One region of the Streptomyces sp. NPDC054813 genome, then DNA from elsewhere that is predicted to be linked to it. Evidence: riboswitches for the same ligand, from Rfam matches in the RefSeq annotation. Region 1 holds a riboswitch; each other region holds the start of a gene.
The links. Region 1 has a riboswitch for S-adenosylmethionine ahead of thrC (threonine synthase). Riboswitches for the same ligand answer to the same signal wherever they lie in the genome.
Positions count from the first base shown of each region.

Region 2: another riboswitch for S-adenosylmethionine. It lies ahead of ACWGJB_RS13060 (aminotransferase class V-fold PLP-dependent enzyme); the one in region 1 lies ahead of thrC (threonine synthase).
Region 3: another riboswitch for S-adenosylmethionine. It lies ahead of ACWGJB_RS29215 (putative leader peptide); the one in region 1 lies ahead of thrC (threonine synthase).

Region 1 is NZ_JBSHAF010000017.1:215,051-217,305, reverse strand. It holds gene thrC (threonine synthase) at 1-906, opposite strand, end outside; SAM riboswitch class I at 925-1,087, opposite strand; gene ACWGJB_RS31450 (glucosyl-3-phosphoglycerate synthase) at 1,245-2,189, shown strand.
Region 2 is NZ_JBSHAF010000005.1:470,878-473,132, forward strand. It holds gene ACWGJB_RS13060 (aminotransferase class V-fold PLP-dependent enzyme) at 1-1,254, opposite strand, end outside; SAM riboswitch class IV at 1,400-1,516, opposite strand; gene trpD (anthranilate phosphoribosyltransferase) at 1,616-2,255, opposite strand, start outside.
Region 3 is NZ_JBSHAF010000015.1:242,921-245,175, reverse strand. It holds gene ACWGJB_RS29220 (ABC transporter substrate-binding protein) at 1-826, opposite strand, end outside; gene ACWGJB_RS29215 (putative leader peptide) at 1,052-1,168, opposite strand; SAM riboswitch class IV at 1,204-1,317, opposite strand; gene ACWGJB_RS29210 (hypothetical protein) at 1,351-1,629, opposite strand; gene ACWGJB_RS29205 (hypothetical protein) at 1,691-1,861, shown strand; gene ACWGJB_RS29200 (DUF427 domain-containing protein) at 1,884-2,255, shown strand, end outside.

The sequences.
Region 1 (2,255 bases):
CTTGTAGGCCACCGACACCGGAGAGCACCCCTCGGCCTGCGCACCGAAGATCTTGTACGGCTTGTCCTCGACGAGCCCGAGCTTGATCAGCTCCTGCAGTCCCTTGTCGATCTTCGTGAGCTGCGAGCCGGAGGCGATCGGGACGACCAGCTGGTCCGGGATCCGCCAGCCGAGCTGCTCGCAGATCTCGTACGCCAGGGTCTTGGAGCCCTCCGCGTAGTACGGCCGCAGGTTGACGTTGACGAAGCCCCAGCTCTCGCCGGCCGAGTCGCCGATCAGCTCGGAGCAGAAACGGTTCACGTCGTCGTAGTTGCCCTCGATGCCGACGAGCTCGCCGCCGTAGATCGCGGCCATGACGATCTTGCCCTGCTCCAGGTCGTGCGGGATGAACACACAGGAGCGGAAGCCGGCCCGGGCGGCGGCGGCACCGACCGCGCCGGCCAGGTTGCCGGTGGAGGAGCAGGAGAGCGTGGTGTAGCCGAAGGCGCGCGCGGCCTCGACGGCCTGGGCGACGACCCGGTCCTTGAAGGAGTGCGTCGGGTTGCCGGAGTCGTCCTTGACGTACAGGCCGCCGGTGACGCCCAGTTCCTTCGCCAGGTTGTCGGCCTGGACGAGCTTGGTCCAGCCCGGGTTGATGTTCGGCTTGGTCGCCACGTCCGCGGGGACGGGCAGCAGCGGCGCGTAACGCCAGATGTTCGCGGGACCCGCTTCGATCCGCTTCCGCAGCTCCTCGGTGTCGTAGGCCGAGAAGTCGTACGCGATCTCGAGCGGGCCGAAACACTCCTCGCAGGCGAACACCGGGCCGAGCGGCACGCGGTGGCCGCACTCGCGGCAGCTCAGGGCAGTGGCGGGACCGAGGTCGACGGTCGTGGAGTCGGTGGTGGTCGCAGCAGTCTGCACAGCCATGTGAGGCGAGGCCCTTTCTCCTCATCTTCCTCACGACGCATCTCGCCGTGAGACGGATTTGGCACCTTCCCTAGCCGGGAGCCTCGCGAGTGATCGACGGTGATCGGCGATCCACGAGTAACCGACTGGAGGGTTGCCGGGGCTTCATCGGGCCGTATCCCTCTGCCCCTCTGGATGAGCGGTATGTAGTTGTCAACGCCTGGTGACCCCAGGACATGCGATGGTCATCGGCGTTGTTCAAGACTGTAACCGAAGGCCAGGACAGTTGAGAGAGTCGTCCGAACCGCGAGATGGATCACACCTCGCAGTGTGATCGTGACAGTGAGGAGCCGCTGACTGTGCTGGAAGAAGTCGAGCGCTGGCTGGCCACCCGCTCCTGGTCCATGAACGATCGCCCGCTGCACCGGATACTCGCCGCCAAGCAGCGCACCGGGCAGTCCGTCTCCGTGGTGCTGCCCGCGCTCAACGAGGAGGCGACCGTCGGCGACATCGTCGCGATCATCCGTCACGACCTGATGCGGCAGGCGCCGCTCGTCGACGAGATCGTGGTCGTCGACTCCGGCTCCACCGACCGCACGGCGGCGGTGGCCGCGGCGGCCGGCGCCCGGGTCGTGCACCGCGACACCATCCTGCCGCGCATCCCCGCCGTCCCCGGCAAGGGCGAGGTCCTCTGGCGCTCCCTCCTCGTCACCACCGGCGACATCGTCTGCTTCATCGACGCCGACCTGCGTGACTTCTCCTCCGACTTCGTCACCGGGATCGTCGGCCCGCTGCTGACCGACCCGGACGTGGACCTGGTCAAGGCGATGTACGACCGCCCGCTCGCCGGCTCGGCCGGACAGGGCGGCCGGGTCACCGAACTGATGGCCCGCCCGCTGCTGAACATGCACTGGCCGCAGCTGGCCGGGTTCGTCCAGCCGCTCGGCGGCGAGTACGCGGCCCGTCGCTCGCTCCTCGAACAACTCCCCTTCCCGGTCGGCTACGGCGTGGAGCTGGGCATGCTGGTCGACGCCCTGCACCTGGTGGGCCTGGACGCCCTCGCCCAGGTCGACGTGGGGGTCCGCAAACACCGTCACCAGGACGGCCAGGCCCTCGGCCGGATGTCCGCCGCGATCTACCGCACGGCCCAGCTGCGGCTGGCCCGCGGCCACCTGATCCGCCCCTCCCTCACCCAGTTCGAGCGGGGTGAGGACGGCTTCGAACCGCGCACCTACTCCGTGGACACAGAGGAACGTCCGCCGATGGCGGAGATCGCCGAGTACGCCGAGCGCCGGGTGGCGTGACTGTGGCGTGACTTCGTCGTACGGCGGTATACGGCGGCGCGTCGGGCGTAGCCGTACGTTTGAGCG
Region 2 (2,255 bases), on a different contig from region 1:
CGTTCCCGCTCCGAAGCTCACCCGGATGGCGTTCAGGGACTTCTCGCCCGGTGCCGCCTCCGGCGCCCCGCACTCGCCCTGGGTCTGCGGGTCGGAGCCCAGCAGGGTCCTGACCAGCGGGTGGGCGCAGAAGAGGCCGTCGCGGACGCCGATGCCGTGCTCGGCGGAGAGCGCCGCGGCGAAGTGGGAGCTGTTCCAGCCCTCGACCACGAAGGAGAGCACGCCCACGCGCGGGGCGTCGTCGCCGAAGAGGGACAGGACACGGACCTCGGGCACCTCGGCGAGGCCCTCCCGGACCTTGGCGATCAGGTGCCGCTCGCGGGCGACCAGGGTGTCGAAGCCCGCCTCGGTCAGTGCCTTGCAGGCCGCGGCGATCGAGTAGGCGCCGATGACGTTCGGGGAGCCCGCCTCGTGGCGCGCGGCGCTCTCGTGCCACTCCACGGCCACTCCCCCGTCCTCGCGCCGGGTGACCTTGCGGCTGGCGCCGCCGCCCGCGAGGTACGGCTCGGCCGCCCGCAGCCAGTCGGCGCGGCCGGCCAGGACGCCGCTGCCGAAGGGGGCGTACAGCTTGTGGCCGGAGAAGGCGATCCAGTCGACGTCCAGCTCGCGGACGCTCACCGGGTGGTGCGGGGCCAGCTGGGCCGCGTCCAGGACGATCCGGGCGCCGTGCGCGTGTGCGGCGGCGGCCAGCTCACGGACCGGCCACAGCTCGCCGGTGACGTTCGAGGCGCCGGTGACGCAGACCAGGGCCGGGCCGTGCGGGTCACGGTCGGCGAGGGCCTTCTCCAGGGTCGCCACGGCCTGGCGCGGGGTGCGCGGGGCGTCGAGGTAGCTGACCCGGGCGTCCTGCCAGGGCAGCAGGCTCGCGTGGTGCTCGGTCTCGAAGACGAAGACCTGGCAGTCGGCAGGGAGGGCGCGGGCCAGGAGGTTCAGGGAGTCCGTGGTCGAGCGGGTGAAGACCAGCTGGTCGTCCTGGCGGCAGTCGAGGAACTCGGCGACGGTCCGGCGGGCGTTCTCGAAGAGGTCCGTGGAGAGCTGGGAGAGGTAGCCGGCGCCGCGGTGGACGCTGCCGTAGTAGGGCGCGTACGCCGCCACGTCGTCCCAGACACGCTGGAGGGCGGGGGCGCTGGCCGCGTAGTCGAGGGCGGCGTAGGTAACCTCGCCGCCGGTGACGAGCGGGACGGTGACATCTCGCCCCAGAACGGGCAGAGGGGCACAGACCGACTGGGCGGAGACAGCGGTGGAGACGGACATGGCGGAACTCCCGTGAGAGGAAGGAAGAAAGGGAAAAGGGGCGCGCGGAAGTGGGGGCTCGACGCCCTAGCGCATTCGGTTGCTCACGGGAGACTCCCTCGATGACCAGGATCCCTGGGCTGTGCTCATTCAGAAGAGCGTGAGGGATCCGCGCTTGCCGCAGACCTCGCTGCCTACGGCCTGGTCTTCACCCGGGGCACCCCGCCACGGACGGAGGGTTGCCGGACAGTCGGCCGGGGCCTCATGACTGTCACTCATGACCTGACTCGAAAACTAGATGAAGTGATCGCCGGCGCGCAACTCATGTCCGGATGACGGACTGGCGAAGGCGCCGGCGCCACATGCTCTTTCCGCTCGGCGCCTACCGGTTGGTCGCCGCCGCCCAGCGCTCCAGCGCCCGCTTGGCCGCGCCCGAGTCGATGGACTCCGCCGCCTTGTCCATGCCGGCACGGATCTGCTCGGCCAGCGTTCCGGTGCCCGGGTCCAGGGCCACCAGGGCCGCCGCCGAGTTCAGCAGGACCGCGTCACGGACCGGGCCCGTCTCGCCGTCCAGGAGGCGGCGGGCGACCTCCGCGTTGTACGACGGGTCGCCGCCGCGCAGCGCCTCCACCGGGACCAGCTCGATGCCGACGTCCCGCGGGTCGAAGGTCTCCTCGGTGACCTTGCCGTCGCGGACGATCCAGACGTGGGACGTGGCGGTGGTCGTCAGCTCGTCGAGGCCGTCGTCGCCGCGGAAGACCAGGGAGGAGTTGCCGCGCTCGGCGAAGACGCCCGCGACGACCGGTGCCATGCGCGGGTCCGCGACGCCGACCGCCTGGGCCCGCACCTGCGCGGGGTTGGTCAGCGGGCCGAGGATGTTGAACACCGTGCGGATGCCCAGCTGGCCGCGGGCCGCGCCGGCATGGCGCAGCGCCGGGTGGAACTTGACGGCGAAGCAGAAGGTGATGCCGGCCTCCTCGGCGACCTCGGCGACCCGCCGCGGGGTCAGGTCGAGGTTGACG
Region 3 (2,255 bases), on a different contig from region 1:
TGGCCTTGCCGACGCTGCTGATCGCGTCCACCTGCCCGGACTGGAGACTGCCGGCCCGCACCCCCGCCTCGGGTACGACCTTGAACACCAGCTTGTCCAGGTAGGCCTCGCCCTTCTTCGACCACAGCGAGGAACCCCAGTCGTACCCGGTCCGCCTGGCCAGGGTGACCGACTGGTTCTGCACGTACTGCTTCAGCACGAACGGCCCGGAGCCGACCACGCCGTCACTGCACTTCTGCTGCGGGGACTTCGTCACGCTCGCCGACGACTCGATACCCAGCGAGTGGGTCGAAGTCGCCTGCAGGAACTGGGCGTTGGGCTGCTTGAAGGACACCTTGACGGTGAGCGGGTCGACCACGGTGGTGCTCTTGACGCCGCTCAGATAGCCCTCGGCGAGGGTGCCCAGGGCGCCGAGGTCCGGCACCGCGTCGAAGTTGTCCTTGACCACCTGGGCGGTCAGCTTCGAGCCGTCGCTGAAGGTGACCCCCGACCGCAGGTGGAACGTGAACGTCGTCGCGTCGGTGCTGATGTCCCAGCTCTTGGCGAGCCACGGCACGATCTTGCCGGTCTTCGGGTCCTGGTCGGTCAGGGAGTCCACGATCTGGCGCACCGAGTAGATGGTGTCGTTGCTGCCGACCTGCTGCGGATCCACGCAACCGGCGTCGGATCCCACCGCGAAGGTCAGGGCGCCGCCGGACTTCGCCTGGCCGCTTCCGCCGCCGGAGCCGTCGTCGCCCGAACCGCACGCGGTCAGCAGGACGCTGGTGGTCAGGAGCGCGGCCAGGGGCGCCCATCGGGAGGGTCTGAAATCCGGGAGTGCAGTCACGGAGGCTTTCTCCTACTCGTGGCACCCGGCACGGGGTGCCGGGTGTCGGGGCGCGAGGCACGGCCGTGCAGGGGCGTGCGGCCCCGGCCGGATCGGCGCCGGCCGGGGGAAGCGCTGTGCAGACGGAGGGCAGGTGGACGACACCGGGGACACGGTGGCGAGGGGAAGGGCGGCACGATGAAGCCATGGCCGGTGACGGAGGTCAGCCGGCGGCAGGCGGGCCGGTCAGACCCGACAGAGGCAGCTGGTCGAGCGCTTCAGATCGATGTGGCGCCGACGCGAGAGCCGGGAGTACGCCGTGGCGTCGACGGGGGAGGCAGCCGGGTCATCGCTGTGTCGCATGCCGGTCCCTCCTCGTCTCCGGCCCCGGTCACGGGGCCACGCGCTTGCGGGAGTCATCGGTGATCCCGCCGGGCTTTCACCTGGAGCACCCCACCGCGTGGGAGGGTTGCCGGTCAGCGAGCCAGGGCTTGACGCTGACACTCAATGCCGTTGGCGATCGTACGGATCGGTTTTGTCGTACGTCAATGCCGCAACCGGACGCCCTGTTCGAGAAGATGGGACCGTCTCACGTGCCGGGACGGGTGGTGGACGACGGCTTCCGCCGCATCCTCGGCCTCCCCCGTGACGAGAAGGAACAGCTGGCCGGCCCCACCGGGCACCCCAACCGCCGCTGGCGGCAGTGGCCCGACGACTTCGGCCGCCTCGAACTCGAACGCTTCGACATCGGCCAGTACGACGACGAGAAGCTCTTCCTGGAACCGACCAACTGGACGGAGGGCGGGCTGCGCCCCGGACGGCACCGGCGGCTCGGTGACGCGCCGCTCCTCCGCGGTGTTCGTCCACCCGAGTCGGGACAGGGTCGTGGCACCGTTGCCGGCCTTCGCCGACCTGGACGGCTCCGACTTCGAACCCGTCTCGGTGTGGGAGCGTGCCGGTGGCAACGTCGAGGAGTACCTGTGGGTCCTCGGCCGCTCCGAGCAGCTCGCCGCCTGGCGGGAGAACCGCCCCTACGTCGCCGAAGTCACCGCGTGAGCAAGCCGAAGGAGAGCCGGTCATGACCACATTCCCCACCGCGCAGGCCGTGCGGACCACCCCCGAGGGGCTCCTGTGGGAGCCGAGCGAGCGCTGGGTGCGCGGTCGCCAGGGTGAGGTCACGGTTGTCGACAGCCACCACCCCGTCCTCGTCTGGGAGCCGGGAGTTCCCGTACCGCTGTACGCGTTCCCGCGTACGGAGATCCGCGCGGACCTGCTCCGACCCGCGAAGAACCCCCCGACGGGCACGCACACCGGCTCGCGGATCTTCTACGACCTCGATGTCGACGGCGAGTTGCTGGAGAACGCCGCCTGGACCTTCCCGGCGGCCGACCTGGCCGACCACATCGCCTTCGAGTGGTTCCGGCGTGTCGGGCGGGGCCTGGACCACTGG